Linked DNA regions of Fodinicurvata sp. EGI_FJ10296. The protein of the gene in region 1 binds, or shares a complex with, the protein of each later gene. Links are inferred from orthologs where the notes say so. Each region holds a gene or a part of one and is shown in the gene's direction. Other genes may lie near its edges.

What was found.
Region 2: the proteins of ABZ728_RS04405 (region 1) and dnaG are in contact, whole or in part, in a crystal structure (PDB 2R6A), measured with the Geobacillus stearothermophilus proteins. The link is inferred for Fodinicurvata sp. EGI_FJ10296 from one-to-one orthologs. Residues at the interface, in WP_033016901.1 of Geobacillus stearothermophilus: Ser13, Glu15, Ala16, Gln18, Glu91, Leu92, Asp94, Ala95, Val96, Pro97, Thr98, Ala99, Ala100, Asn101, Tyr104, Tyr105, Ile108; in WP_049624496.1 of Geobacillus stearothermophilus: Lys456, Leu457, Leu458, Pro459, Ala460, Asn463, Ala464, Leu467, Leu535, Leu536, Ile537, Ala538, Gln544, Glu545, Asp548, Tyr549, His552.

The regions. Positions count from the first base shown.
Region 1 is NZ_JBFCVL010000002.1:200,010-210,355, forward strand. The notes cover bases 2,612-5,550. They hold ABZ728_RS04405 (replicative DNA helicase), read left to right. Parts: upstream 2,612-3,308; coding sequence 3,309-4,793; downstream 4,794-5,550. Other genes in these bases: ABZ728_RS04400 (cyclopropane-fatty-acyl-phospholipid synthase family protein), read left to right, coding at 2,612-3,133; alr (alanine racemase), read left to right, coding at 4,873-5,550. Also shown: rpsR (30S ribosomal protein S18), read left to right, coding at 1-18; ABZ728_RS04390 (DUF2232 domain-containing protein), read left to right, coding at 77-1,045; rplI (50S ribosomal protein L9), read left to right, coding at 1,048-1,626; more of ABZ728_RS04400, read left to right, coding at 1,850-2,611; more of alr, read left to right, coding at 5,551-6,000; ABZ728_RS04415 (ABC transporter permease), read left to right, coding at 5,997-6,776; ABZ728_RS04420 (ATP-binding cassette domain-containing protein), read left to right, coding at 6,776-7,558; DNA repair protein RadA, read left to right, coding at 7,598-9,001; ABZ728_RS04430 (CvpA family protein), read left to right, coding at 9,098-9,778; purF (amidophosphoribosyltransferase), read left to right, coding at 9,827-10,346. UniProt on the Escherichia coli protein: The main replicative DNA helicase, it participates in initiation and elongation during chromosome replication. Travels ahead of the DNA replisome, separating dsDNA into templates for DNA synthesis.
Region 2 is NZ_JBFCVL010000006.1:247,382-257,711, forward strand. What follows is about bases 7,408-10,330. They hold dnaG (DNA primase), read left to right. Parts: upstream 7,408-7,825; coding sequence 7,826-9,835; downstream 9,836-10,330. Other genes in these bases: ABZ728_RS14860 (GatB/YqeY domain-containing protein), read left to right, coding at 7,408-7,789; rpoD (RNA polymerase sigma factor RpoD), read left to right, coding at 10,226-10,330. In the rest of the region: ABZ728_RS14835 (Lrp/AsnC family transcriptional regulator), read left to right, coding at 1-445; ABZ728_RS14840 (AI-2E family transporter), read right to left, coding at 479-1,537; transcription elongation factor GreA, read right to left, coding at 1,610-2,083; carB (carbamoyl-phosphate synthase large subunit), read right to left, coding at 2,255-5,551; carA (glutamine-hydrolyzing carbamoyl-phosphate synthase small subunit), read right to left, coding at 5,695-6,903; more of ABZ728_RS14860, read left to right, coding at 7,328-7,407. UniProt on the Escherichia coli protein: RNA polymerase that catalyzes the synthesis of short RNA molecules used as primers for DNA polymerase during DNA replication.

The DNA.
Region 1 (10,346 bases):
CCGTTCGTCATCAGATAGGACCAGTCAATACAGCCAAGGATCAGAATCGATTTCGGCACGATAGCGGGGTCCCCGAATGATTACCGGTAAGACGCCGCAAGCCGTTGCCGGTGGCGTGGCAAGCGCTCTTTGCATTCTTGCTGCGGTCGTCGGAGGGCCTGTCGCGCTCTTCCTCTCCTGGGTCGCCGCCGTACCACTCTATATGGTGGGCCTGTCGTCAGGACCGGCATTCGCCCTTCGCGGGGCGGCCGTCGGCGCTGTGACAGTTGGCATCCTGTGGCTTCCGGTGTTGCCGATGTTCCTGTTGACGGTGGCGATACCCGTCGTTGTCTTGAGCTGGGCGGCGCTGACACCCCTTCAGCCTGCCGGTGACGGCAGCTTCCGGAGACTCAGCAGCGGCCAGTTGCTGACGCTGATGGTCGGCTACGCGGTCACGATCATAACGATCGCCGGATTCGCGTTCGCCGGCTATGATGGCGGGTTGACCGGACTGATGCTGGCGACCATGCGGGAGCCACTGCAGGGTGTGATGCTGGCCATGGATCTCGGCATGTCGCAGGACGAGATCGAGATGATCGCGCAATCGATGGCAGTATCGCTGCCTGCGGCTCTCGGCATCTACTGGGTGCTTTGGTCGATCGTCAATATCGGGATCGCCAACGGGATGCTCAGGCGTTTCGGTCAGACGCTCAGGCCTGACTTCGGGGCCATGACCGTGGCGCCGCCAGCCTGGGTATCCGGCGCCTTCGTCGTTCTGGTCGCGGTGGCGTTCGCAAGCGGATCGTTGATCGAGGGATCGGTCACCGCTCTTGTATCGCGCAATGCCGTCGTCCTGCTGGTCCTGGTTTTCTTTCTGGTCGGCGTTTCGGTCGTTCATGTGGTGACGATCGGGAAACCGGCCAGGGTGCTGATCCTGACGCTGTTTTATGTGCTGGTTCTGATGTCCGGATGGCTCGCGCTCGTCGTCGCCGGACTTGGGATTATTGAGCAATGGGCCCGGATGCGCGAAAGATCGATGCGCAGCCGGCCCGATGAGGAGGACTGATCATGGACGTGATCCTTTTACAGCGGATCGAAAAACTGGGTCAGATGGGCGATGTCGTCAAAGTTCGCCCAGGCTTCGCCCGCAATTTTCTTTTGCCGCAGGAAAAGGCGCTTCGTGCGACCAAGGACAATCTGGCTTACTTCGAGACCCAGAAAGTCAAGCTAGAGGCTGTCAACCTGAAGCAAAAACAGGAAGCCGAGGCGGTCAAGGAACGGGCGCAAGGCAAGGCGATCGTCATCATCCGCCAGGCCGGCGAGAGCGGACAGCTTTACGGCTCGGTTTCAGCCCGGGATATCGCGGACCAGTTGGGCGACGACGATCTGAAGGTCGGGCGCAATCAGGTCGTGATTGACCGACCGATCAAGACACTGGGCATCTTCCCCGTTCAGCTGCAGTTGCACCCTGAGGTCTACGCCGACATTACCGTCAACGTCGCCCGTTCCCAGGATGAAGCTGATCAGCAAACCAGTCGCGGCCGCGCGCTGACCCGCGCCGATCTCGAAGAGGACGTCGAAAACGAAGCGATGGCCGCCCCGGGGGAACCACAGACCGACGAAGGCGCCGAGCAGCCTTCTGCCTGAACCGGACGCAGAAAAGTTCGTGCAAAAAGGGGATACCATCGGGTGTCCCCTTTTTTTCGTGCCATCCATCCCGATAATCCACGTCAACACGAACGAAGAGCGGATGACATATTTACAGATGTGGTCGTCCGGTGGTGTAATTATGACCCTTTGATGGTGCGATAGGGCTCGCACCGCCTGCGATTGGCGGCATGTCACGGGCCCGGCTATGCAGGAGAAGGACATGCTCCTAGCCCGACTGCTGAATCGACTGGTGCGGTCCGGATCGTTGACGGTGATCGACCCGTCGAATGAACGGCATCACTTCGGCGACGCCCCTCCCGATACAGGGGTTGTTATCCGGCTGACCGACCCGGCCTTGCCACGCAAACTCTTTTTCAACGCGCAACTTCACCTGGGCGAAGCCTATATGGACGGCACACTACGGGTCGAGCGTGGAACCATCTACGATTTGCTCGACCTCGTCAGCCGCAATATGGGCTTTTCCGGGCGATTGCCGTTCGAGCAGGCCGGCCGGCCGTTTCGGGCGATCCGCAGACTATTGCACCAGTTCAATCCGGCAGAGCGGTCGCGCCGCAACGTGGCGCATCATTACGACTTGTCGGGTGAACTCTATGACCTGTTTCTGGATGACGATCACCAGTATTCGTGCGCCTATTTCACAGAGGGTCACCAAGACCTGGAACGTGCGCAACTTGAGAAGAAACGCCACCTTGCGTCGAAACTGTATTTGAACCGCAGCGATCTGTCCGTGCTCGATATCGGATCGGGCTGGGGCGGCATGGGCCTCTATCTGGGCTCGATCGGGCAATGCGACGTCACCGGCGTCACCCTGAGCCGGGAACAATTCGACGTTTCGAATCGGCGCGCCCGGGAAAGCGGCCTTTCCGACCGCGTCGGCTTCCGCATGACGGACTATCGGGACATCTCCGGGAAATTCGACCGGATCGTTTCCGTGGGGATGTTCGAGCATGTCGGCGCTCCCCACTATCCCGCGTTCTTCGAACGGATCCGCGATCTGCTGACCGACGACGGCGTTGCCGTGATTCATTCCATCGGACGCATGGACGGGCCGGGTATCACCAATCAGTGGATTCGCAAATACATCTTCCCGGGCGGCTACTCGCCGGCATTGTCGGAAGTGCTGCCCGTGATCGAAAACCGCGGTCTGTGGGTGACGGACGTTGAAATTCTCCGCCTTCACTATGCCGACACACTAAAGCTATGGCGCGAACGGTTCGTCGCCAACCGGGACCGGGCAAGAGACCTGTATGACGAGCGGTTCTGCCGGATGTGGGAATTTTATCTCGCCGCCAGCGAAGCGACCTTCCGCCATCGGGGCCATATGGTGTTCCAGCTTCAGATCACGAAGAACGTCGATACCCTGCCCCGCACCCGCGACTATATGGTCGATGATGAGCGAAGACTCGCAGAAAGAGAGAGCGAGGTGTTCGCTGGCAACCGCGAACACATTATGGCGCACACGGAAACGGCGCGGGCTTCGTAATCCGGCCTAGCGCTGGCGAGGCGATCGGCACACAGCCTGATCGTATCCGGTTATGGTCTTGTGACGGGCTTGAAGGCTGTCGCTTTCGACCGTAACCGGTTAGAGTGCCGCCATGCCAAACGACCCCATATCGATGCACTCATCCAGCGTTTCCTTTCCCGCCGACCCGTCGGCCGTGAATCGGCCGCCAGGGCCGGACGCGGGTCGTGCTGCCGGAAATGGGCAGGAAGCCTCCGTCAGCATGCCGTCCAACGAGGCCGCCGAAAAAGCACTGCTCGGGGCAATTCTGTTCGACAACGAGCTGATCGACCGAGTCGCGGATTTCCTGAAGCCGGACCATTTTTTCTGGCCGATTCACGGCCGGATCTACAGCGCCTGCTCGACCTTGCGTCAAAGCCTGCGCGTCGCCGACGAGGTAACGCTGCAGCAGTATTTCGAGGCCGACGGCGAGCTGGAAACCATCGGCGGAATCGGCTACATCGCCGAGCTTTCGGCTGCCGTGGTTTCCCCCCGCTCGGCCGAGGACTACGCCAAGACGATCTACGACCTGAATGTCCGCCGGCAACTGATACGCATCGGCCAGGAGACGACGGACGAGGCGCTGGACTATGATCCCGATCTCGACACCCCCGACCTGATTCGCAGCGCTGAGGAAAAACTGTACGTCCTGGCGAACGAAGGGGACTTCCGCAAGGAATTCGAATCGTTCTCGACGATCATCGACCGCACGATCCAGTCGGCCAGCGAAGCCCTCAACCGTGACACCGCCCTTACGGGTTGCACCACCGGCCTCGTTGACCTGGACCGGATGCTTGGCGGTCTGCAAAGATCCGATCTGCTGATACTCGCCGGCCGCCCCGGCATGGGCAAGACCGCATTGGCCACCAATATCGCCTTTAACGCTGCCCGCGCCCATGCCCGCAACGAGGGGCGCGAGGGGGCCGTCTGCGCGGTATTCTCACTTGAGATGTCGTCGGAGCAGTTGGGCACCCGAATTCTCTCCGACGCTGCGGAGATTTCGAGCGAGAAGATCCGCAAAGGCGAAATAGCCCGCAAGGACTTCCCGCGGCTGGTCGAGGCGGCGCAGGATATCCGCTCGACGCCGCTTTTCGTCGACGATACCGCCGGACTGACGATTTCCATGCTGCGCACGCGGGCCATGCGCCTGAAGCGCCAACACGATCTCGGCATGATCGTCGTCGACTATGTACAGTTGATGCGCGGTGCCACCACCAACGGCCGCAACGCCGAGAACCGGGTTCAGGAGATCTCCGAGATCACACGCGGTCTTAAGATGATCGCCAAGGACCTGGACGTGCCTGTGGTCGCCCTTTCCCAGCTGTCGCGCGCGGTGGAACAGCGCGAAGACAAACGTCCGCAACTGGCTGACCTCCGCGAGTCCGGCTCCATCGAGCAGGATGCCGATGTCGTGTTGTTCGTATACCGCCCCGCCTATTACGAAGAAAAAAAGGAACCCGAGGCGGGGACGCCCGAACATGCCGATTGGCAATCGCGCATGGAACGCATACACAACATCGCCCAGGTGATCGTCGCCAAACAGCGTCACGGACCCACCGGAACGGTGGACCTTCATTTCGAAGGGTCGTACACCCGGTTCTCGAATCTTGAGACCCGTTTCGATGCCGACGGCGATTTGTGAACCACCCCATTTCTGCGACCGGTGAAACGGCCTCGCACGACCAGCAAAAGGCCAGGTACCGAAAAGGATGCTAGAGACCGTGCCGTTGACGGATTTTCCGACGAGCAGCCGGGCGGCGGCGCGGGCCGGCGCCGTCCTTACCATCGATACCGGCGCGCTCGCCCGAAACTACAGCCAGCTCGTCGCCACCGGTGCGGCCGATGAGGTTGCCGCCGTCATCAAGGCCGACGGCTACGGCCTGGGTGCCGCCATCGTCGGCCCGGCCCTGTGGGAGGCCGGCGCCCGGCTTTTCTTTGTTGCGCATCTCGATGAAGGTCTGGACCTGCGTCAGATTCTGCCGCAGGCCCGCATCGGTATTCTCAATGGCCTGATGCCGGGATGCGAGGCCGACTACGACCAGGCCTCACTGATGCCGGTTCTCAATCACCCCGGAGAGATCCAGCGCTGGAGCCGATGGTGCGAGTCGATCGGCGCACGGCGGCCGGCATTCATCCACCTGGACACGGCCATGAACCGTCTGGGCCTCACCTGGCAAGAACAGGAAGCCCTTGCGGCCGATCCGGCATCGCTGGGGACGATTTCGGTCGCCGGCTATTTGTCCCATCCCTCATCGGCCGACGACGCCGCCAGCCCGGTGCTCGATCGTCAGCGCGCGGCATTCGATGCCATCCGCGCCCAATTGCCCTCGGCACCCGGCAGCATCGCCAATTCGCCGGCCATGTTTCGGCAAGCTGGCCGGGGGCTGGATATCGCCCGGCCCGGATGCGCGCTGTATGGTGTCAATCCGACGCCCGAAGCCGACAATCCCATGGAGTGCGTCATTTCACTTCATGCCCGCGTGCTTCAGGTGCGTTCCGTTCGACGCGGCGATGCGGTCGGGTATGGTGGAACAGCGACGGCAGACCGCCCGATGACGGTTGCCACCCTTGCCATCGGCTATGCGGACGGATATCTGCGATCGATCGGCAATCGGGGGAAGATGGTGGTAAATGGCGAGGAGGTGCCGGTAATGGGCCGTGTTTCGATGGATCTGACGACAGTCGATGTCACGGACCTGCCGCTCTCGGGGCTCGCGGCCGGGGATTGGGTCGAGGCGATAGGGCCCGGCATGCCGGTCGACCGGGTCGCCGCTGCAGCCGGCACGATCGGTTATGAGATCCTGACTGATCTTGGCCGTCGCTATCATCGTCGCGTGGTGTCTTCGTGACGTTCAACCCGATCGCGCCGATCGGGCGCTCGTTTCTCGGCTTCCTGGCCGCCGTCGGCCGGATCGCGATTTTTGCCGCCACCGGCGTCAGCCATTGCTTCCGCCCGCCAATCCATGTCGGAGCGATCGTCCGCCAGATGGTCGACATCGGCTATTACTCGCTGCCGGTGGTCGGGCTGACCGCGCTCTTTACCGGGATGGTGCTGGCGCTGCAAAGCTATACCGGCTTTTCACGGTTCAATGCCGAAGACGCGATTGCCACGATCGTCGTCGTCTCGATCACCCGCGAACTCGGGCCCGTGCTTGCAGGGCTGATGGTCGCCGGGCGCATCGGTGCCGCCATGGCTGCGGAAATCGGCACGATGCGCGTGACCGACCAGATCGATGCGCTGACCACGCTGTCGACCGATCCGATGAAGTACCTGATCGCCCCAAGGCTGATCGCGGGCACCCTGATGCTGCCATGTCTGGTTCTGGTCGCCGATATTATCGGCGTCTTCGGCGGGTTCCTGATCGCGGTCTACAAGCTGGGCTTCAATCCGGCTGTGCATCTCAGCAATACCTGGGGCTATCTTGAGGCGATCGACGTCATCTCGGGGCTGGTCAAGGCAGCGGTGTTCGGCTTCATCATCGCCCTGATGGGCTGCTATCACGGCTATTCTTCGCGCGGCGGCGCCCAGGGCGTCGGCGCGGCAACGACCAGCGCCGTGGTTTCCGCCTCGATCCTGATCCTGTGCTTCAACTACGGGCTGACAGAGGTCTTCTTCTCGCGATGATGCACGATCACCCCGTCCCCAAGATCGCTTTGGCCGGTCTTTGCAAATCGTTCGGCGAAAAATCCGTCCTCGACGGACTCGACCTCACCATTGCCAAAGGCGAAAGCGTGGTTGTCATTGGCGGGTCGGGCACCGGAAAATCGGTGATGCTGAAATGTCTGCTTGGGCTGATGGAGGCTGACGCCGGAAGTATCCGGATCGATGGCGAAGAAACGCGCGGCCTGGGCCGCCGTGCCCGCCTCGAAAGAATGCAGCAAGTGGGCATGCTGTTTCAGGGCTCGGCTCTTTTCGACAGCCTGCCGGTCTGGCGGAACGTCAGCTTCGCACTGCTGCAGCGGGGCCACCTGAACAAGGCGCAGGCCCGCGCGCTCGCGGTCGACAAGCTGGCGATGGTGGGTCTGGATGCCGAGGTTGCGGAATTGCTGCCGTCGGAACTGTCGGGCGGCATGCAGAAAAGGGTGGCGCTGGCGCGCGCCATCGCGGCCGACCCGGAAATTCTGCTGTTCGACGAACCGACGACGGGCCTGGACCCGATCATGAGCGACGTGATCAACGACCTGATCGTCCGCTGCGTCCGAAGCCTGGGCGCGACGGCTCTGTCGATAACGCATGATATGGCGAGCGCCCGCAAGATCGGAGACCGAATCGCAATGCTGTACGAGGGCAGGATCATCTGGGCCGGCCCGGCCGACACAATCTTCAACTCCGGCAATCCCTATGTCGACCAGTTCGTGAACGGCCACGGTGAGGGTCCGATCACCATGCCCGTGTTGGCCCGGTAAGCCCCCTCAATACGCCACGCAGCCGAGAATGAGACACGGATGGCCCGCCAATCGACCCGATATACCTGTCAGACCTGTGGCACCGTTCACACCAAATGGGCGGGCCAGTGCGACCAGTGCGGGTCGTGGAACAGCATCGTCGAAGAAGCGGCTCCGGAAACCCGGCCCAAGGGACTGTCGGCGGGCCGCGGGCGGGCGATCGACTTCGTCGGCCTGGACCAGCACACGGCCGATCCGCCGAGGCGCCTTTCCGGCATCGCGGAATTCGACCGCGTTTGCGGCGGCGGCATGGTCCCGGGCTCCGCGATCCTGATCGGCGGCGATCCCGGCATCGGCAAATCGACATTGCTCCTTCAGGTCGTATGCCGAATGGCGGCCGATCAGAGCTGTGCCTATATCTCCGGCGAGGAGGCCGTAGAGCAGGTCCGCATGCGCGCAGCCCGCCTGGGATTGGCGGGCGCCGGCGTCCAGCTGGCCTCCGCGACCAGTGTCCGCGATATCGTGGCATCCCTCGACCGCGCCGACGGCCCCAAGGTGGCGGTGATCGATTCGATCCAGACAATGTATATCGACAGTCTGGACAGCGCGCCGGGGACAGTGGCCCAGGTCCGATCCTCGGCGTCGGAACTGATCCGCGTTGCAAAGCGGCGTGGCATCTGCCTGTTTCTGGTCGGGCATGTGACCAAGGACGGCGCCATCGCCGGTCCGCGCGTGCTGGAACACATGGTGGACTGTGTCCTTCATTTCGAAGGTGAGCGCGGCCACCATTTCCGCATCCTGCGCGGGATCAAGAACCGTTTCGGCCCGACCGACGAAATCGGCGTGTTCGAGATGGCCGAAGAAGGGCTTCTTGAGGTCGAGAATCCCTCCGAACTGTTCCTTGCCGACCGGCGCGGAGATGTGTCCGGCGCCAGCGTGTTCGCCGGATTGGAGGGCACGAGGCCGGTCCTCGTGGAAATTCAGGCCCTGGTGGCGCCCTCGCCGCTCGGCACGCCCCGGCGCGCGGTCGTCGGCTGGGACAACGCCCGTCTGGCCATGGTGCTTGCCGTTCTCGAAGCGCGCTGCGGCGTGCCTATCGGGCCGCGCGACGTCTATCTGAACGTCGCCGGTGGCCTTCGAATCGCGGAACCGGCGGCCGACCTTGCCGTCGCCGCCGCGCTTCTGTCCTCACTTTCGGGCCAGCCCTTGCCGCGCGAAACCGTTGTCTTCGGTGAAATCGGCCTGTCGGCGGAGATCAGGGCTGTCAGTCAGATGGACACACGCCTGAAAGAAGCCGTCAAACTCGGCTTTACCAGCGCCATCGTGCCGGTACGGCGCGGACGCCAAGGCCGCAAATCCGCCACCGTTTCCGGCCATGACGCCCTTCAGGTATCGGAAATGGCGCATGTGGAAGACCTGTTGCCGATGTTCGGCGACGAACTCTGGTCGGGGCCGAAACAATAGCCCTGCAGGACTGAGCCGGAATGGCTATGCATGACTTTGGTACGTATACCAGGTAACGGATGGACATGTTCGAATGATGCAGCGGGATCGATACAAATGACGCCGGGCGATATAGCGGTATTGGGCATTCTGTTCGTCTCGGCGATTCTGGCGTTCTTCCGGGGCTTCACGCGCGAGGTTCTTGCAATCGCCGGCTGGGTTGGCGCTGCGCTGGTGACCTTGTATACGTTTCCCGTGGCAAGCGATGTCGCCCGCACCTATATCAGTATGGACCTGCTCGCTGATATCGTCGGCGGAACCGTCGTGTTCATCGTGACCCTGATCGTGCTGTCGATCATCTGCCACTATATCGCCCGTCTGGTCACCGGATCGGCCATCAATGCCATCGACAGATCGCTTGGCTTCCTGTTCGGTCTTTTGCGGGGTGCGGCACTGGTATCGCTCGGCTATCTGGTGATCGTATGGTTTTTCCCGGATCCGGCGTCCCGCCCCGACTGGGTCGCAGATGCCCGCTCCGAGGCAATGGTTGCCCGGGGCGCCGCAATACTGGTTTCGGTGGTACCCGACGAAACCATGGCCGACGGACTGGGACGAGCCGACGGGATGCGGGGGCGCATCGATGAAACGCTCGATTCTTACGAAAGACTGAGGCGACTTGACCCTTCTCGCTTCCGTGATGGCGACCCGTCGGCTACAACGCCGCCTGAGAATCCTGACACCGGCTACAGCGATTCCGCGCGCGGTCGACTGGAAAGCCTGATCGAGCACGGAAACTAGCCCTGCGGCGGCTCTGGGCGCCGCATCCATCGGGAGAGCCGATTGACTATGCTGACAACTGATCCGTTCCAGCCTATCGCCGACATCACGGATGAAAGCGGGCACGACGACGACAAGCTGCACGAGGAATGCGGCGTCTTCGGCGTGCATGGCCATCCGGAAGCCGCGGCCATGGCCGCGCTCGGCCTCCATGCGCTGCAGCACCGGGGCCAGGAAGCCTGCGGGATAGTTTCCATGGAAGACGCCGCCGGCGACTCGTTCCACTTTCACGCCCACCGCGCTCTCGGCCATGTCGGCGATACGTTCGACGCGCCGGGCGTGGTGAACGCGCTGCTCGGCCATGCGGCGATCGGTCACAACCGATATGCGACGACCGGGGCCACGCGCCTGCGCAATGTCCAGCCGCTGTTCGCCGATTTCGAGTTCGGCGGCTTTGCCATCGGCCATAACGGCAATCTGACAAATGCCTATCAACTGCGTCGGCAGCTGGTCAGGCGCGGCTCGCTGTTCCAGTCGACGACCGATACCGAGGTGCTCATCCATCTGATGGCCACCAGCCTCGGTGGAT
Region 2 (10,330 bases), on another replicon or contig:
TATGACCAATGTCGAACTGGCTCGTCGGGCAGGTATTTCGGCGCCGCCGTGTCTGCGTCGCGTCAGGGCGCTGGAGGAAGCCCAGTTCATTCGCGGCTACCACGCGGACATCAACCCGGAGGCTTTGGGCTATGGCGTTATGGTCTTTGCCCATGTCGGGCTGACGAGCCAGGCCGAGAACGATCTTCGGGCATTCGAGGATCTGGTGGCATCCTGGCCTCTCGTGCGGGAATGCCACATGTTGGCCGGGGAGACCGATTTCCTGCTTAAAGTCGTTGCGGAAGACTGGGACAGCTATCAGAAGTTTCTGACGACGCAACTCACGGCTGCGCCGAATGTCAGTCATGTGAAATCTTCACTCGCAATCCGGACGGGCAAGAGCCTTCCCGGAGTGCCCGTCGACGTCAATGTCGGTCCCGCAGGGGATGACCATGACGAGGAATGAGGGGCAGGCGGCAATTGCCGAACGTGGTCTGTTCTAGAGTTCGTTGTAGTAGAGCGCGCTTTGTTTGTAGGCCGTGATGGCACTGCGAATGAGGACGTTGAGCACCGCCGCTACGGGCATGGCCAGTAGTATGCCGACGAAGCCGAACGTCGCGCCGCCGGCCAACAGTGCGAACAGAATCCACACCTCGCTCAATCCCACGCTGCGGCCGACCAGCCGAGGCGTCAGGTAATAGCTTTCCAGCGCTTGTCCCGCCAGAAAGACTCCGATCGTTGCCAGGATCGGATAAAAGCTGTCAAAGGTCACCAGGGCTGCGATGAGACTCAGTGCCAGCCCAACTGCAAATCCCAGAAACGGTATGAATGCAGCAATGCCGGCAACGACCCCGATGAAGATGCCGTACTGAAGGCCAAGGAGAGTCAATCCGACGCTGTAGAAAGCCGCCAGAATCAGGCACACCAGAACCTGACCGCGCATCCATGCGCTGATGGCGTCATCGACGGCCTGTGCGTGGCTGCGCACGATCGGCCTTTGCTTTGGCGGAACGAGATCGTCCATATGCGTCAGCAAGGCGGGCCAGTCGCGCATTGCGAAAATCGCGACGATCGGCGTGATGAACATCAGGCTGACGAAGTCGAAGAGAGCCATGCCGCCGCTAAGTAGCTGCAGCCCGACCTGTCCGGCTGATTCCATTGCCCAGCCGACGGATTCACTGCCGATGTCGATAATGCGGTCGCCCCATCCGTCGGGAAGGAACTCGTCCAGGATGATCAGCGGTGTCAGTTCTTCGTTGGCGATCGCTTGCTGAAGATCGGAGAGCGCAGTGACGAACCCTGCAGCCTGCGAGATAAGGATCGGCATGGCCGCCACGATAAGCCCCGCAATGGCGACGAAGAATCCACCGACGATCAGCATACCGGACGCAATTCGGGGCACACCGCGCTCTTCAAGCCAGCGACAGGCCGGGTCGCAAAGATACGCCAGCAGTATCCCGACTAGAAAAGGCGCCAGAATATCCGATACGAACCACAGAAACAGTATGCCGACGCCCGCGATCAGGCACCAGACGACAATCCGCCGATCAATATTCATATGCTACCCGAGCGACATTGAGACCCCGGGTAGCATTCGCCGGAGCAGGGCAAACGCAACCCCCGGGATGGGTCAGTTATAGGTGACGGAAATCACTTCGTACGAGCGGGCGCCGCTGGGGGTCGTAACCTCGACAAGATCGCCGACACTTTTACCGATCAAGCCACGAGCCAGCGGCGCGGTGATGGAGATACGGCCATCCTTGATGTCACTCTCGTCTTCTCCGACGATTTGATAGGTGATTTCCTCATCAGTATCCTCGTCGGCGAGGCTTACCGTTGCGCCGAACTTGATTATATCGCCCGACAGTTTGGAAACATCAATAACTTCGGCTCTGGCGATTTTGTCTTCCAGTTCCAGAACACGACCTTCGATGAAGCTTTGACGCTCCCGCGCGGCGTGATATTCGGCATTCTCGGAGAGATCACCATGTTCTCGAGCCTCGGCGATCGCACGGATGACTTCCGGTCGCGCGGTCGATTTCAGAAACTTTAGCTCGTCCTGCAAACGGGCGTAGCCCGTTGCGGTCATCGGGACCTTCTCCATATTCTGTCTACCTTCTAAGGAAAATTCGAGCGGCGATAACCTTAACGCCGCCCGCCAGTCGTTAACGAACATAAACCGCCGCAACCTCTGCTGCGGCGGCTCCGGCAAGTCACGGTTCCAGGCCGGTCATGATACCCGGCCAGTTACAATTCCCGGCCGGCACCCGGCAGGTTACGATCCGAAGACATAAGATTGCAGCGCCTCGACTTCAAGCTCACCTTCCTTCAGTGCGGCGATGGCCTCTACCGCAGCGCGCGCCCCAGCGATCGTCGTATAATAGGGAATAGTATTGACCAGAGCGGTTCGCCGCAACCCCATGCTGTCGCGTACGGCCTGGGCGCTATCGGTCGTATTGATGACGAGGTCGATGACCCCGTTCTTCATTTCATCGACGATGTGGGGCTGGCCTTCCAGCACCTTGTTGACGGTGGTCACCGTCAGGCCGTGCGACGCGAGAAAGGCCTGGGTGCCGCGCGTAGCGACCAGGGTGAAGCCGAGTGCGGCCAGACCGCGGGCGATCGGTTCCAGGTTGGCCTTGTCGCGGTTGCGAACGGACAGGAAAGCCCGTCCCTCCCGCGGCAGGGTTACCCCTGCGCCCAGCTGTGACTTGAGAAAGGCGCGGCCGAAGCTTCGGTCGAGACCCATGACCTCGCCGGTGGACTTCATTTCCGGCCCGAGCAGTGTGTCGACCCCGGGGAATCGGGCGAACGGGAACACGGCTTCCTTGACCGCGACATGGGGTGGCCGGTGGCCGAGCAGCAGCTTCTGGTCGCGGAATGTCGACAGCGGTTCGCCGGCCATGATCCGCGCGGCAATTTTGGCGATTGGCGTGCCGGTCGCCTTGGCGACGAACGGCACGGTCCGGCTGGCGCGGGGATTGACCTCGATGATGTAGATTTCGGCCGGCCCGTTCTCGGGGCCTCCCTCGGGTGTCTTGATGGCGAACTGCACGTTCATCAGTCCGACGACGCCCAGCTCTTTGGCCAGAAGCCGTGTCTGATCCTCGATCGCCGCCATGACGGCGTCGGTCAGACTGTGAGGCGGCAGGGCGCAGGCGCTGTCGCCCGAGTGGATTCCGGCTTCCTCGATGTGCTCCATGATCCCGGCGACATAGACGTCGCTGCCGTCGGAGACGGCGTCGACATCAACCTCCACGGCATCCTGAAGATAGCTGTCGATCAGTACCGGGTTGCGCCCCGAAACGATAACGGCCGTAGTGATGTAGCGGCGCAATTCCTCGCGGTTGTGGATCACCTCCATGGCGCGGCCGCCGAGGACATAGCTCGGCCGCAGAAGCAGGGGATAGCCCAGCCGTTCAGCGATCCGCTCGGCTTCTTCGGCCGACCGGGCAAGACCGTTCGCAGGCTGGCGAAGGCCGATGTCATTGAGCATGTCGGCGAACCGCTCGCGATCCTCCGCACGGTCGATGGCGTCCTTGGGTGTGCCCAGGATCGGTATGCCGGCGGCTTCGAGATCACCGGCGAGCTTCAGCGGTGTCTGCCCGCCGAACTGGACGATGACGCCCAGAAGGGCGCCGTTTCTTTGTTCCGTGCGCACGATCTCGATGACATCTTCGGTCGTCAGTGGCTCGAAATAGAGCCGGTCCGATGTATCGTAGTCAGTGGATACCGTCTCCGGGTTGCAGTTGACCATGATGGTCTCGTAGCCGGCCTCCTTCAGGGCATAGGCGGCGTGGACGCAGCAATAGTCGAACTCGATTCCCTGCCCGATCCTGTTGGGCCCGCCGCCGAGGATGATGATCTTGCGGCGGTCCGTCGGCAGGCTTTCGCAATCGGGCGGGTTGCCGTCGTCGGGTTCATAGCACGAATACATGTACGAAGTGGGGGTCGAGAACTCCCCGGCGCAGGTATCGATCCGCTTGTAAATCGGCGTGACGTCCCGCGCCCGCCGCACCGCCGACACCGCGCGCTCATCCATGCCGACCAGTTCGCCCAGGCGCGCATCCGCGAACCCCATCATCTTCAGGTCGAGCCAGTCACCGCGTGATTCGGGCAGGCCGTTCTTCTTCAAATCCGCTTCGGCAGTCACGATTTCGTTGATCCGATCGACGAACCACGGATCGTATTTGCAGATACTGGTGATTTCGGCCGGCGACATGCCGAGGCGCAGCGCCTGGGCGATGACGAGAATTCGATCGGGTGTCGGCCGCGACAGGGCCGCGCGCACCGGATTGAGATCCTTGACCGGCGCGCCGTCGTCGAGACCTTCGATGGCGATCTCGTTCAGGCCGGTCCAGCCGGTCTCCAACGATCGCAGCGCTTTCTGAAAGCTCTCGGAAAAGCTGCGGCCGATGGCCATAGCCTCGCCGACGGATTTCATCGACGTGTTTAGCATCGGTTCCGCGCCGGCGAATTTCTCGAAGGTGAACCGGGGAATCTTGGTGACCACATAGTCGATCGTCGGCTCGAAACTGGCCGGCGTGACGCGGGTGATATCGTTGGTCAGTTCGTCAAGCGTATAGCCGACGGCCAGCTTTGCGGCCACCTTGGCGATCGGAAATCCGGTGGCCTTGGACGCCAGGGCGGACGACCGCGATACCCGCGGATTCATTTCGATCACGACCAGTCGGCCAGTCTCCGGGTCGACGGCAAACTGCACATTCGAACCGCCGGTATCGACGCCGATCTCCCGCAGCACCGCGATCGAGGCGCTTCGCATGATCTGGTATTCTTTGTCTGTCAGTGTCAGTGCCGGCGCGACGGTGATGCTGTCGCCGGTATGCACCCCCATCGGGTCGATGTTCTCGATGGCGCAGATGATGATGCAGTTGTCGGCCCGATCCCGGACCACTTCCATCTCGTACTCTTTCCAACCCAGTACGGATTCCTCGATCAGGACCTGGTGAACCGGGCTGAGCCTCAACCCGTTGCGGACAATGTTTTCGTATTCTTCCCGATTGTAGGCAATGCCGCCGCCAGCGCCGCCAAGGGTATAGCTGGGCCGGATAATGGCGGGCAGACCAACATACTCTAGCGCATCGGTTGCCTGATTAAAGTCGCTGACCAGACGCGACCGGGGACTGTCCAGGCCGATGCTGTCCATGGCTTCACGGAATTTCTGCCGGTCCTCGGCCTTGGCGATCACGTCCTTGTCGGCGCCGATCATTTCGATGCCGAGCCGCTCAAGCGTGCCGTCCTCCGCGAGGGCAATGGCCGTATTCAGCGCAGTTTGGCCGCCCATGGTCGGCAAAAGCGCGTCAGGGCGCTCCCGTTCCAGGATGCGCGCGACCGTGGCCGGGGTGATCGGCTCTATGTACGTCGCGTCGGCCAGTTCCGGATCGGTCATGATCGTTGCGGGATTGGAGTTGACCAGAACGACGCGATAGCCCTCCGCCCTGAGCGCCTTGCAGGCCTGAGCCCCGGAATAGTCGAACTCGCACGCCTGGCCGATGACGATCGGGCCGGCGCCGATGATGGCGATCGAGCGGATATCGGTGCGCTTGGGCATGGATCGAAGGTCTCTCGGCCAATTGCGCCCAATTTGGGCAAGGAACAGTAAGGAACGGTTGTGACGGCAACCCGCCGCCCTGCAAGGGGCGGCGCCGTTATAGCGCCGTCGCCGGAACGTTGGAAGGCCTGTCGATGCGACAGTCAGGCCCTGCGGTCGATCATTTCCATGAACCTGTCGAACAGGTAATGGCTGTCGACCGGCCCGGGCGATGCTTCGGGATGGTACTGAACCGAAAAGACAGGACGGTCCTGCAACCGGATCCCTTCGTTGGTACCATCGAACAGGCTGACATGCGACGGAACGATGCCCTCGGGCAGGGATTCCGGAACGACCGCGAAGCCGTGATTCTGGCTCGTGATCTCGACCTTGCCGGTCGCCAGATCCTTCACCGGGTGATTGGCGCCCCGGTGGCCGCGCTCCAGCTTTCGTGTCTGACCGCCCAGGGCCAGCGACAGCAGCTGGTGCCCGAGGCAAATTCCCATGACCGGCACGTCCGTCTGGAGAATTGACCGCAGTGTCGGAACCGCGTAGGCGCCCGTGGCGGACGGATCGCCCGGACCGTTGCTCAGGAAGATTCCGTCGGGCCGATGGGACAGAATGTCTTCCGCCGTGGCCGTCGCCGGTACAACGGTCACACGGCATCCCGCCGTGGCGAGGCACCGCAATATATTGCGTTTGGCGCCATAGTCGATGGCGACGACGTGCCGGGTCGGGTTGTCCTGCACGCCATAGCCGTCGTTGAGCGACCAGCACGTTTCACGCCAGCTGTACGTCTGCGTGCACGTCACGTCGCGGGCCAGATCCATACCTTCCAGACCCGGCCATGCCCTGGCCTCGTCGAGAGCGGCATCGATGTCCAGATTTCCATCGGGGGCATTCACGATCACGCCGACCGGCGGGCCGCCGTCGCGGATGCGCCGGGTGAGCCGCCGGGTATCGATGCCCGACAGGCCGACGATGCCGTTCATCTTGAGCCAGTCGTCCAGCGACCGTTCAGAGCGCCAGTTTGATGGCGCGGTCGGGTCATGCCGGACGATGAGGCCGCGAGCGGCCGGCGTCGTTGTTTCAACGTCTTCGACATTGGCGCCGACATTGCCGATATGGGGAAAGGTGAACGTAACGATCTGGCCGGCATATGACGGGTCGGTCAGGGTCTCCTGATAGCCGGTCATGCCGGTATTGAAGCACACCTCGCCGACGGCACGGCCGTGGGCGCCGATCCCGCGGCCGCGGAAGACAGTTCCATCCGCAAGGACGAGAGCGCCGGTGGCCTCGCGCACTCCCGATCGGGAGCCCGACGAAGGTGCCGGGGCGCTGGCCGTTGAGCTGAAAGGTGTGGACTGCATCATAGGTATGTCTGCCCGATATCGACTTTGCAATTGACGAAGACGCGCCGACCTCCTAACTCGGGGCGGTCGGCCACGAGGATCGGCAATCCGATAAAGCATGATTCCGGGGTAGAACGCCAGTGATCCCGGAGCATGTCTGGACCGAGTGCCGTGCAGAACGCCTGATCCGGAACAGGATCAACGACAGGCGGGCCTTGGAACTGCGGGTTGAGCGGTCGTGCCGCGAGGGTTCGCGAAGCGGCGTCACGGATTACGGTTTGCGGCCCATTCATCCAGTTCCGTTCATGAAAATCCGATCTTTAGGTGTTGCGTGCTGCAGCAGATCAGTAGACTTCTGTCGGGAAACCCCAGATCGGGGCGCGGCAGCAATAGGGACAATCTCGGCCTGTCGATCGTCGGCATGGCTTGCCGGAGGCCTGATTCGATGATTCGCCAAAGACTGACCGATAGCCTGAAGCAGGCGATGAAGGAGCGTGACGATCGGACGGTGCGCACCATTCGTCTTATCCTTGCAGCGCTGAAGGACAGGGATATCGCGGTTCGAACCAAGACGGGACGCCAGGACGGCCTGGACGATCAGGAGATCGTTTCATTGCTCCAGACAATGGTCAAACAGCGCCGCGAGAGCATTGCGCTCTACGAGCAGGGTGCGCGGGTCGATCTGGCCGAGGGGGAGCAGGCAGAGATCGCGATCATTGAGCGGTTCCTGCCCCAGCAGATGTCGGACGACCAGATCCGCGAGGCCGTGAATGCGGTCATCGCGGAAATCGGCGCTACCGGGCTGAAGGATATGGGACGTACAATGGCGACATTGAAGTCCCGCCACGGCGGGACCATGGATTTTTCGAAGGCGAGCGGCGTCGCCAAAGCGGCGCTCAGTGGCTGATCGGGCAAAGCGTGCGTAGAAACCGGAGGGGCTGACGTGTCGATACCGCCGTCGTTCCTTGAGGACGTAAAGAGCCGTATCGGGCTGTCTGATCTGGTCGGACGGTCCGTACGTCTAAAGAAGGCAGGGCGGGAATATTCCGGCCTCTGCCCGTTTCACAAGGAAAAATCCCCCAGTTTCACAGTCAACAACGACAAGGGCTTCTTTCACTGCTTCGGCTGCGGTGCCCATGGCGATCACATCGGCTTTCTGACCGATCATGACGGCCTGTCCTTTATGGACGCCGTTGAGACGCTCGCGTCGATGGCGGGAATGGAAGTGCCGAGGCCGGCGCCTGGTGATCAGGCGCGGGAAAAGCGTCGCAAGACCCTTCATGATCTGGTCGAGGAGGCGTGCCGCTATTTTCAAGGTGCTTTGAACACGCGTGACGGTGAAACCGCACGTGACTACCTTAAGGGACGCGGATTGGACGATGCGGCGATCACCCGGTTCCGGATCGGATACGCGCCCGCGGCCGGTCAAAGGCTGGTGGAGCACCTGACGGCGCGAGAGTTCGACCCGGCGGCAATTGAAGAGGCCGGTCTCATTCGTACACCGGAGGACGGTCGCAAGCCGTACGCGTTTTTCCGCGACCGGATCGTCTTTCCCGTCACCGACCGACGTGGGCGCGTCGTGGCGTTCGGAGGCCGTGCGCTCAACGACAATGGCCCGAAATATCTCAACAGTCCCGATGGCCCGATTTTTCACAAGGGCCGGCTTCTGTACAACCTTGCCGGTGCCGCACCCGCCGTGCAGCGCGGGCACGGATTGATCGTGGTCGAAGGCTATATGGATGTCGTGGCACTGGTGCGGGCCGGTTTTCACGGCGCCGTCGCGCCGCTGGGAACGGCGCTGACCGAAGAGCAGGTCGATGTTCTCTGGCAGGTCTCGCGCGCGCCGGTGATCTGTTTCGATGGCGACAATGCCGGGCTTCGGGCTGCATTTCGCGCAGCGGAACGGGTGTTGCCCCGACTGCGTCCGGACCATACGATCAAGATCGCGTTTCTGCCGTCGGGCGACGATCCGGATTCGCTGGTGCGTCGTGACGGCACAGAGGCTGTGCGCAAGGTCCTGACGGCGGCGCTGCCCCTGGCCGAAATCGTGTGGCGCGAGGAATATGCCCGTCACGATGTCAGCGCACCGGAAGGTCTGGCGGGACTCAGGGCAGGGCTCGACCAACGGGCGCAGTCGATCGGAGACTCAACGGTTCGTACCTATTATCAGCAGCATTTCCGGGACCGCCTGGCCGAAGTTTTCCCATCGGGCAACCGATTCGCAGGATGGGGTAACGATAACGGCAGAAGTGCCCGACCGGGTTCGGGATCCGATTCGCGCGGAGCGTGGAAATCCGGCGGACGAGGGAGAGGCGGCTGGTTCGGGAACCAGGGCCGCGCGAATGGTGCTCGCGCGGCTGGTGCGGGTGGTTCCCATGTGTCCCGCTACGCGCCATTGCCGGTCGAGCCGCCGTCGCGGGTAACGAACGCGCGATCGTTGATGCCGCTGATATTGTTGGCCCTGATCATCAATCACCCGCGTGCCTTCGACGAATATGGCGAAGTTCTGGGGCTGCTGCGTATCGAGGATGCCCAACTCGACAGACTGCGCCAAAAGGTAATAGCCGTGCTTTCGGCATATGAATCGGAAACCGGGGCCGACTTGGAGACTCAACCGGGGCCAGTGCCGGGCGCTGCGGACGCGCAGGGTGAGACCGTCCTTGATTCGGAAGCCGCCAAAGGCCATCTAATCAATTCACTCGATACTGATGCGCTGAAAAGACTTGACCTTTCGGGCGTTTACGACCATGCGCCATATGTGGGATCCGACAGGAGCGACGAGGCTGCGATCGACGGGTGGCGAGAAACATGGCGTTTACATGGCGTTCGTGAGGTGCGTGACGAGATCAGGCGGGCACTGTCACTGCTCGAGGGCGATCCGTCCGAAGGCAATCGGCAGCGGATATCGGCCCTCAAGTCCATCGTTGCGGAAAACCGTGGCACCGGCCCGTGAACTCGGCGCGGCTCCATACGGATGGGTCAGCTGCAGATCGCTTGCCAGGCTCGCAACACGGCCCATTTTTCAATAAGGAGACACGAATGAATGCGGATGTTCAGGCTCTTTTATACTGTCCTGTTTGGTGCAGTTCATAGCGCAATGCCGGTGGCTATGGTTCCATTGAGTTGACCTCTGCACGTTTCGTCCATGCCCGCAGCCGACCCGGGTCGTTTGCGGGCATCGACGTTTCAGTGGGGGTTCCGGCCTCGTCGCAGGTTTTCGGCGCCCAGTGCGACCGAACACAGGCAATGGATGGCGCGGGTTGCCGCGCGGCCCATCGTCGCTTTCGACGAGGATAATCTGATCGGACGGTCCCGTTTGTCGGACGGAAATTGCGAGTAGTATATGGCGAAGACGACGAATTCCGCGGAGACGAACGAAGCCCGCGACGATGCTGGTGAAGGTCCGCTTCTGGACAATGTCGGCCAGTCGATCAAGAAGATCATCTCC